Regions from separate parts of the Bacillus sp. H1a genome, predicted to be linked through region 2. Evidence: riboswitches for the same ligand, from Rfam matches in the RefSeq annotation. Region 2 holds a riboswitch; each other region holds the start of a gene.
The links. Region 2 has a riboswitch for cyclic di-AMP ahead of U860_RS0122110 (SipW-dependent-type signal peptide-containing protein). Riboswitches for the same ligand answer to the same signal wherever they lie in the genome.
Positions count from the first base shown of each region.

Region 1: it holds a riboswitch for cyclic di-AMP, as region 2 does, so the genes downstream of both, kdpA (potassium-transporting ATPase subunit KdpA) here and U860_RS0122110 (SipW-dependent-type signal peptide-containing protein) in region 2, are expected to answer to the same signal.
Region 3: it holds a riboswitch for cyclic di-AMP, as region 2 does, so the genes downstream of both, U860_RS0130520 (APC family permease) here and U860_RS0122110 (SipW-dependent-type signal peptide-containing protein) in region 2, are expected to answer to the same signal.

Region 1 covers NZ_AYMH01000028.1:63,299-66,579, reverse strand. Annotated here, with positions in the region: partial or broken gene U860_RS33320 (cytochrome c biogenesis protein CcdA) at 1-98, shown strand, start outside; gene U860_RS0113735 (TlpA disulfide reductase family protein) at 123-677, shown strand; gene U860_RS0113730 (prolipoprotein diacylglyceryl transferase family protein) at 692-1,375, shown strand; cyclic di-AMP (ydaO/yuaA leader) riboswitch at 1,531-1,673, shown strand; gene kdpA (potassium-transporting ATPase subunit KdpA) at 1,774-3,281, shown strand, end outside.
Region 2 covers NZ_AYMH01000047.1:12,964-16,244, forward strand. Annotated here, with positions in the region: gene thiD (bifunctional hydroxymethylpyrimidine kinase/phosphomethylpyrimidine kinase) at 1-265, shown strand, start outside; cyclic di-AMP (ydaO/yuaA leader) riboswitch at 385-532, shown strand; gene U860_RS0122100 (hypothetical protein) at 626-1,012, shown strand; gene U860_RS0122105 (hypothetical protein) at 1,030-1,260, shown strand; cyclic di-AMP (ydaO/yuaA leader) riboswitch at 1,519-1,664, shown strand; gene U860_RS0122110 (SipW-dependent-type signal peptide-containing protein) at 1,766-1,870, shown strand; gene kdpF (K(+)-transporting ATPase subunit F) at 1,867-1,947, shown strand; gene kdpA (potassium-transporting ATPase subunit KdpA) at 1,967-3,281, shown strand, end outside.
Region 3 covers NZ_AYMH01000132.1:2,959-6,239, reverse strand. Annotated here, with positions in the region: gene U860_RS0130520 (APC family permease) at 348-2,174, opposite strand; cyclic di-AMP (ydaO/yuaA leader) riboswitch at 2,317-2,463, opposite strand; gene U860_RS36935 (hypothetical protein) at 2,625-2,753, shown strand; gene U860_RS0130505 (hypothetical protein) at 2,844-3,224, opposite strand.

The DNA of each region.
Region 1 (3,281 bases), on a different contig from region 2:
ATCTAACAATTTGGCTAGTAGTAGGGACAGGGGTACTTTCATTTATATCACCATGTTCTTTACCGCTATATCCATCTTATTTATCATATATTACAGGATTTTAGAAATGAGGAGGAAGAAAAGTGAAGAAACTAATTGCTATTATACTAGCTGGGGCACTAATTTGGGCAGGAGTTAACTTTTATAATACTAAGAAAGAAGAAAAAGAAAGAAAAGCGAAACAAGCGGAGTTACAAGAGAAAGAAGTATTACCACAAGTGGGATTTAAAGCGCCGAACATAACATTAAAAGGATTAGATGGAAAGCTTTATTCGTTAAATGATGCAAAGGGAAAACCATATATTATTAATTTTTGGGCATCATGGTGTGGCCCATGTGAAATGGAGGCTCCTGACTTAGTTCGTTTGTATGATAAATATAAGAAGGATGTTGAAATCTTTGCGGTAAATGCAACTATCGGGGATCCAGTACAAGAAGCGAGCGCATTTGCAGATCGTCACGGATTTAAATTTCCTGTTCTATTAGATATGGATGGAGTAGCTGGAATTGATTATAAAGTATTCTCGTTACCAACGACATTTTTTGTTAATAAAGATGGAATTATAGCAGATCAAGCACGAGGGGTATTACCTCCAGATCAATTAGAAGAGAAGTTTAAGAAATTAATTGAGAATTAAGAGGGGATTTTATAGTGATGGAGTGGATAGTGAGGTTACAACCAGTATCGCTTATAATAGGAAGTCTATTTGGATTTATACTGATGAAACGAAAGATGAGGCACCAAAATGTATCATATGAAAAAATGATGGATGTTGTAACAAATGCTTTTCTTATCATCGTATTTGTATGGAAATTTGCACCGGCAATTTTAAATCCAGTATGGGCAATAGGATCGCCATTGCAAGCGTTATTAGCTGTAGGAAGTATTCAGCACATTATAGTGGGGTGCATAATTGCAAGTATATACATTGTTTGGAAAAGTAAAAAGAAGCAATTTTCGCTTCGTATTTTACTTGATGCATTGCCTTTTGGACTATGCATGAGTATTATTTTTTATTTTCTATTTCATCAAAAATTAGGTGTACAAACTACAGTGCCTTGGGGTGTGAAAATATATGAATCTAAATTTTTATATCATCCTATTTTCGTGTATGAAATTGTACTCGCACTTTGTATAATAGGCTCGTTATGGTTAAAGAATGAAAGATTAGGAAATAGAAAGAATATAAGCTTCTTTCTAATCTGTGAAGGAATAGCTCATATACTCCTTTCGCTAATTAGTGAACAAAACTCGATTCTATTGGGTCTGTCTATACAGCAAATAATGAGTTTTTGTGTTATTAGTTTAGGTATTTTGTTAGTGCCAAAAAAATAAAAATAGCCATGTACGGAGAGCATCCGTGCATGGCTATTTTTAATAGTTATTTTGTAATAGTTTGTTGTAAAAAGAGAATTATATTTCTCTCTTTACAAGTACAATTCAGAGGAGTATATTTACAGACAGAATAGCTCAATTTGTATTTGGCAGCCGAATATGTATCGCTTAATCCATTATGGAGCGGGGGAACCAAATTTGTGCATATGGCATTAGGGGTGAATCCTTTTTATAGGTAGGGCTAATCTCAAGGTCCGAATCCGACAGCTAACCTCGTCAGCGTTTTGAGAGGGGGGACTTGTGTATATAAAACACTAGGTGCAACCTAGTGTTTTCTTTTTTTATTCTCTTAGTAGCAAAAAATGAAAATATGTATTCTTAAAGAGAGGGAGAAAAGAATGAGCTGGTTTACAAGTCTAATTACAATTGTTCTATTCGTGTTAATCGCAAAACCTATGGGAGATTATTTATATAACGCTTTTCAAAAGCATCATTCATTTCAAAAAGTATTTGGACCGATAGAAACAGTATTATTTAAAGTGACTGGAGTTAAAGGTCATAGTCAAAGTGGTAAAAGATATATTTTTTGCTTATTAATGACGAATTTTTCTTTTATTGTAGTCGTATATGCTATTTTTAGGTTACAAGGAATATTGCCGTTAAACCCTAATCATTTTGAAGGATTAGAACCTACTTTAGCTTTTCATACAGCGATTACGTTTATGACGAATGCAAATTTACAACATTATGGTGGTGAAAGTAGTTTATCGCATTTTTCTCAAATGATAGGCGTAACGTTTATGATGTTCGCGGCTCCAGCAACTTCAATGGCGGTAGGTATTACATTTATTCGTCTATTGGCTGGGAAAAGAATTGGGAACTTTTTTGTTGATTTTGTTCAATCTATTATACGTGTACTTCTGCCGATTGCGTTTATAACATCATTGTTATTTGTATTATTAGGAGTACCGCAAACCCTTGATCCAACAGTAACTGTGAAAACGGTAGCAGGAACAATACAAGAGCTTCCACGCGGGCCGGTAGCTTCTTTATTATCTATTAAAGAACTAGGTGACAACGGTGGCGGATTTTTTGGAACGGTTTCTGCACACCCTTTCGAAAATCCTAATATGGTCAGTAATGTGTTGCAGATGGTATTACAAATGCTAATGCCAATGGCGTTTCCATTTGTATATGGGAGAATGGTCGGTAATCGAAAGCAAGGACGAATGCTTTTTATATCAATGCTTATTCTTTTTATAATTGGTTTCTCGGTTCTTGCTACGACTGAATTAAAGGGGAATCCGCTGTTAAATCAATTAGGATTAGAAAGCTCACAAGGAAATATGGAAGGGAAAGAAACGCGTCTCGGTGTTATTTCTTCAGCTCTTTACGCGAATGTTACAAGTGCCTCTGGTACTGGTGGGGTCAATACGACTCATGACACGTTAACGCCAATTGGAGGGATGGTCCCGCTTGTAAATATGCTTTTAGGAGCAGTGTTTGGTGGTATTGGAGTTGGGTTTATGAATATAATCATGTATGCGATGATTGCTGTGTTTTTAGCAGGATTGATGATCGGCCGTACACCGGAATTTTTGAATAAGAAATTGGAAGGAAAAGAAATGAAGTTAATCGCGATTACGATTGTATCTCAGCCATTACTTATTCTTGGAGCGGCGGCAATTGCTTTTTCGACTTATCATGGAACGGATGCCATTTCCAATCCTGGTTTTCACGGTTTAACTCAAGTAATATATGAATATACGTCGTCAGCTGTTAATAATGGATCTGGATTTGAAGGGTTAAAAGATAATACACCGTTTTGGAATCTTTCAACTGGTATTGTAATGTATATTGGTAGGTATTTTGGAATCATTACAATGCTTGCTGTTGCAGTAGGGCT
Region 2 (3,281 bases):
TAATAAAGTAATCGATTTACTCTTTGATGGTGAGCAGTTTATCGAATTTAGAAGTGAAAGAATTCCTTCGAAGCAAACGCACGGGAGCGGGTGTACATTCGCGTCTGCAGTTACAGCAGGACTTGCTAAAGGATATTCAATTGAAGAGGCAGTTCAAGAGGCAAAACAATTTATTAGTATAGCGATTGAAGAGCCTTTGAATATTGGAATTGGTCATGGACCGACGAATCATTTTGCTTATAAAGTGAATAAGACACATGTATAAAGACATGAAAAGCTAGTTTTTTAACTGGCTTTTTTTCTGTTTACTTTTTCAAAATTTAAGAGTAATATATCAGCCAGAATCTGTTTTTTATTTCCGTATTATGTGGGGATAATGGATTATTTTGTAATACGCTGAGTCCAGATTTATGGAGCGGAGGAACCAATTTGTGCGTCGTCACTAGGGGTGAATCTTTCAATTTTGAAAGTAGGGCTACTCTCAAAGTCCGAATCCGACAGCTAACTTCGTAAGCGTCTTGAGAGAGGACGGTGCCATGATGGATACATCACTTCATCGGTCTGATTAGTATAGGAGAATATCAATCTATGTTTAGATTCTTTTATGCTAAGGAGGATGAGGTATATGGAATTAACACTTATTTGTGTTGGAGAAGAAAATAAAGTAAAGAGTTTAAGAGAGCTAGTAGCATTTCAGCATGAGTTAATTATTTTTACAGCAAATGAAGAGATAGCAGCTGAAGTTAGAAACTATGGATTTGATTCGACTTATAGCTGTAATAAGGAGCAGGATTTTACTAGTATTTGCGAGTGTATTAAGAAGGTGATTTTGCTCGGAGATGAGCTTTCAATAGTTAGTTTCTTCACAGAACGTATTCGTTTTTCTTTTCAAGCGCCTATTACTGTTGTCACAAGGAATAAACGATATCCGGCCAGGCTCTATGAAACAATTGGAGCTAAAATTGTCGTGTTTACAAACTGTGATAACATTTCGTTTTTATTTTTTGAATAGGGCGGGAGGAAGCGAAGATGAAAGTATTACTACTTGGAGATATAGCGAATCGTTGGGCGGTATCGGTAGAGCGAGTTCAAGAATTGGTAGTGCTCGATCCGATTTTTCCGAGGCCATATATAATATTGCCATCGAAAGATGCTTTATATTTAAAAACAGATATTATCGAATATGAGCAGCTACATGCAGAATTGTCACAAGTTTATATTCGCGGGAGAAATTTACGTGCATTTTTACGAGGAGATTAAGCATTGAATAAAAGAGCGAATGCTGAGTGCAACAAGCTATGCACTTTATGTAATTCGCTCTTTTTATTTCATATTTAAAAGATCATTTCTATGAAAAAGAAAGAAAAGACAAGAAAATAGATGAAAGAACATTAATAACGTGTAATGTAAGCGTTTAAATAATAAAATATTTTCTTATTTAAAGTAATTTGCCTCTTTACAAGTTAAATATAGAGGAGTATATTTACTCTCATAAATCATTCATAAAATTTCCAAAAAAACCTAAAATCGCTGAGTTCCAGAAATGGAGCGGGGGAACCAATTTTGTGCATCGTCACTTGGGGTGAATCTTTCAGTTTTGAAAGTAGGGCTACTCTTTAGGCCCGAATCCGACAGCTAACCTCGTAAGCGTTTAGAGAGGAGGTTTACTTTTTGTTGTTCATTTTTTGAACACTGAGTAGAGCTCAGTGTTCTTTTTTAATATTTTAATGGTAAATTTTTACAAGAAAAGAAGTGAGGGATAGCTATGTTAGATGTTGTAATGATCGGGATATTTGTTGTATTAGTTGCATCGATGGCAAGTCTTGCAAGTTGGTCAGATAAAGTTGTGAAAGAAGGGAAGCAATCATGATGATTGCCTTATCGGTTATTGTTGCAGCGATTACGGTGTACTTAGTGTACGCATTATTAAATCCAGAAAAGTTTTAATTAGGGGGAATCATTCATTATGATTTGGGTTGCAGTTGTTATTACAATGCTCTTGTTTATTTTAGTAGCAAAGCCAATGGGGATTTATTTAGAGAAAGCCTTTCAAGGTAGCAAGACGCTAGATAAAGTATTCGGGCCTTTTGAAAAACTTATATTTAAAATTACAGGGGTGAAACAATACAATCAAACGTGGAAGCAATACGCATTATCACTAGTATTGTTAAATGGATTTATGATTGTCGTTGTATATTTCATTTTCAGATTACAAGGTGTGCTGCCGCTAAATCCAGCGCATATTGCAGGGATGGAGCCTACGCTCGCTTTTAATACAGCAATTAGTTTTATGGCCGATACAAACTTACAGCATTATAGCGGTGAAAATGGTTTGTCTTATTTATCACAATTAATCGCCATTACGTTTTTAATGTTTGCAGCACCAGCAACGACTTTAGCGATTGTTATGGCATTTATAAGAGGGCTTGCTGGAAAAGAACTTGGGAACTTCTTCGTTGATTTTACGAGAGCTTTAACGAGAGTTTTTCTTCCAATTGCATTTATTGCGGCGTTAGCCTTTGTCGCACTCGGTGTACCACAAACGTTAGACGGGGCAGTTACAGCACATACGATTGAAGGTGCAAAGCAAAGTATATTACGTGGACCAGTTGCATCATTCGTTTCAATTAAGGAACTTGGGAATAACGGTGGTGGATTTTTCGGGGCAAACTCAGCGCATCCATTTGAAAATCCAGGACAAATCACTAATATTTTACAAATGATGCTTATGATGTTATTGCCAACAGCACTTCCATTTACGTACGGACGAATGGTAGGAAATAAAAAACAAGGACGTATCCTTTTCGTTTCACTATTTATGGTGTTTTTACTAGGGTTTATAACGATTACGACATCTGAATTAAACGGGAATCCAGCGTTAAATGGAATAGGTATTGAACATGTGCAAGGAAGTACAGAAGGAAAAGAAGTACGATTCGGAACAGTATTCTCTTCACTTTATGCGACAGTAACGACAGCTGCTGAAACAGGGGCAGTTGATACGATGCATGATACGTTAACACCAATTGGTGGTTTAGTTCCACTCGTAAATATGATGTTGAATACAGTATATGGCGGCGTTGGAGCAGGCTTTATCAATATTATCATGTATGCAATTATTGCAGTCTTTATATCTGGATTAATGGTCGGACGGACACCAGAGTTTTTAGGTAAAAAGATTGAAGGTAAGGAAATGAAATTAATTGCAGTAACGATATTATTTCATCCGTTACTTATTTTAGGATTTTCAGCATTGGCTCTTTCAACAAATCTAGGAACAG
Region 3 (3,281 bases), on a different contig from region 2:
TTACATGAAAATATTATTCGTTTTAAACTAATAAACCTACGTAAGTATGAAATTTCATTTTGTTTTCATTCAAATTTTGTACTGTAAGGTCATTTAAACACAGCTATTTATCCACCGTAAAGAAGTATTTTTATTCCCTTTATTTTCAAGGTCTCATGTCCTTATTTCAAAATAAAATCCGAGAGACTAACTCAATTGAAATATCCATAACTCACACTAGAAAACGTGACTAACCCACAAACAATAAAATTATATTAGTATATCTTTTAGGCCGATATGCAATTATGCATAGAACATACAAAAAGATAGCTTCACAAAAGTGAAGCTATCTCTAACATTTATTTTTCTTATTTTTTCAAATGATATGGCACTGTCGTAATAACAACATTTCTTCGATACAGTAGAAACGCACGAATGAGTAAACTAGACTGATTATGAAGAATGTTATGCCAACCTTTTTTCGGAATAAACTGTGGTATAACGACCGTAACTCGGTAATTTGATTCACTCGCCTTATATTGCACCGTATCAATAAACTTTGTTAACGGTTGAATAATACTTCTATAATGAGAATGTAATGTAACAAGCCTTACTTCAGGTTGCCACTTCTTCCATTTCTCTTCAAATTTCTTTTCCTCTTCTCTGTCAAAAGCAACATATACAGCGATAACTTGATCTGCAGAAAGAGCCTTAGCATAATTCAATGAATTTTCTACTACATGAGTCATGCCAGCTACAGGAACGACAATTACATTCCCCTCAATCGGAACAATTCGCTCACAAGTTTTTAAACTTAATTGATCACCCACTGCATCATAATGCTTCTTAATTCGATGAAACAAGAAGATAATGAAAGGTAAGAAAATAAGTATTGACCAAACTTGCGCGAATTTAGTTAAAAAGAACATACTCATAACGATAAAACTAATAACTGCACCAGTTAAATTAATCGTTAATCGTAACATCCATCCCTCAGGTTTTTCACGAAGCCATTTTAGTACCATTCCAGTTTGAGAAAGTGTAAATGGAATAAATACCCCTACCGCATATAGCGGAATCAAGTGTTCTGTTTTCCCTTGGAAAGCTACAATTAAAATAATCGAAGCAATCCCAAGTATAATAATACCGTTTGAATACCCTAGACGGTCTCCTCTAATTGTAAACATTCTCGGGATGAACTTATCTTTCGCAAGATTAACCGCCAATAATGGAAAGGCAGAATATCCTGTATTAGCAGCAAGAATTAATATTAAAGCTGTTGTACCTTGTATGAAATAGTACATGAAATTACGTCCAAATGTTTGTTCAGCGATTTGTGAAACAACCGTTACTTGTTTACTTGGATTAATGCCATAATAGTAAGCTAAAAAGACAATTCCCGAAAATAAAACGGCAAGTAAAGCACCCATCGCAAGCAATGTTTTTGCCGCATTGTTAGGAGAAGGATCTTTAAAATTTGGGATTGCATTAGAGATTGCTTCAACACCTGTTAAAGCAGAACTTCCTGATGCAAACGCTCTTAACAGTAAAAACAAACTAATTCCTGCAACGGGTGTTCCAATTGGCGAATGTAAAGTCGGTGAAACTTGACCAGTTAAAATATTATATATTCCTACACCAATTAGTATAAATAATGCTAAAACAAATAAATAAACAGGATATGCTAAAATCGAAGCTGATTCAGTTACCCCTCTTAAATTTAAAATAGTAATCAATATGACAAATATAATCGCAATGATTACATTATGTGCATGTAAGCTAGGAAAAGCAGATGTGAGCGCATCTGTACCTGCAGACACACTTACTGCAACAGTTAAAATGTAATCAACTAATAAAGATCCTCCTGCTATTAAGCCTGGATTCATCCCTAAATTTTCTTTTGATACAACATATGCCCCCCCGCCATGAGGGTAAGAAAAAATAATTTGTCGATAAGATAAAATAAGAGCTGTCAATAATACTAATACCCCAACAGCTATTGGAATAGAATACCAATAAGCTACTGCTCCAAGACCTGCTAATGCAATTAAAATTTGCTCTGGACCATAAGCAACCGATGACAATGCGTCAGAAGATAAAATCGCTAACGCCTTCGTTTTATTAAGCTTTTGTTCTCCTAACTCGGTTGATTTTAACGGTCTTCCAATTAAAAATTTTTTGATAGCTGAAACCACTGCTGTCCACTCTCCAATAATTTTGTACGAACCATTCTGCTAGTCACAACCAATAAACTATCTCTTCAGAAAATAAAAATGTCTACAAGCCATAACGAATAGACTTGTAGACATTAATTTTTTTGTCGCACAAGCTCCACCTTCCTTCTCAATATAACGCTTACGAGGTTAGCTGTCGGATTCGGGCCTATGAGTAGCCCTACCTTTTTCAAGGATTCACCCCATTGAATTATGTACTAATCCATTTAAACGGGTCCCCCGCACCATGCAGTTTCAGCGATTTAGAAAATTGAAACTGTGGATTATAATACTCCTTTATTTTTAAAAAGTAAATAAAAATTTTCATAAAATAACTCAAATTTTAAAAAGCTAAAAAAATTATGATGATTATGTATGATTCCAGAATAAATAATCATAATTAATAATATTACAACCATTTAGGAGGCTCATATGTCAAAGAAAAAGAAACCAATCTTATCAGATTATTTTTTAGATGAAGTTAGAAAAGAAATCAACCATCTATACGGTAATATGGAAAAAGAACGGGATATTACACAAGAAAATAAAAGGAATCGATAATTGATTTGAACTAAGTTACAACATTAAAAAAGTCTGTTTTTACATAATGTAACTTAAAACAGACTTTTTTATTCTTAAACACCGATAAATTTATTGCGTATAAATTACAACAAGCATCCAAATAGCTAAAGCAGAAATAACTGCAAGTACTATACGAGTAGATAGTACACGCACTTCAAAATTTGTCTTTTTTGATGGTTCAGGATATGAAATAATGTAAATCCCTTTTAAGAGTGATAGCCACCCTATAAGTGTTACAAAGCCTTGCCAATTGAACTCCCATACATTATGCAAAATAACTGTGCTTACGCCTAAGAAAATTGATAAAAATCCATACATAATTCCAGAACCTCTATCTTCCACAACTAGCCTTTTCAATTCGCGTAACACGGATGGCCGTATAAAAAGAATTCCGGATACAATTAATATAATCCAGCCCCAAAACAAACCTAAAAAAGTAATTATAGTCATGCTCCCCTCTCCTTTCCATCACATTTATATTTCAATACTCACCATTTTTAGAACTCA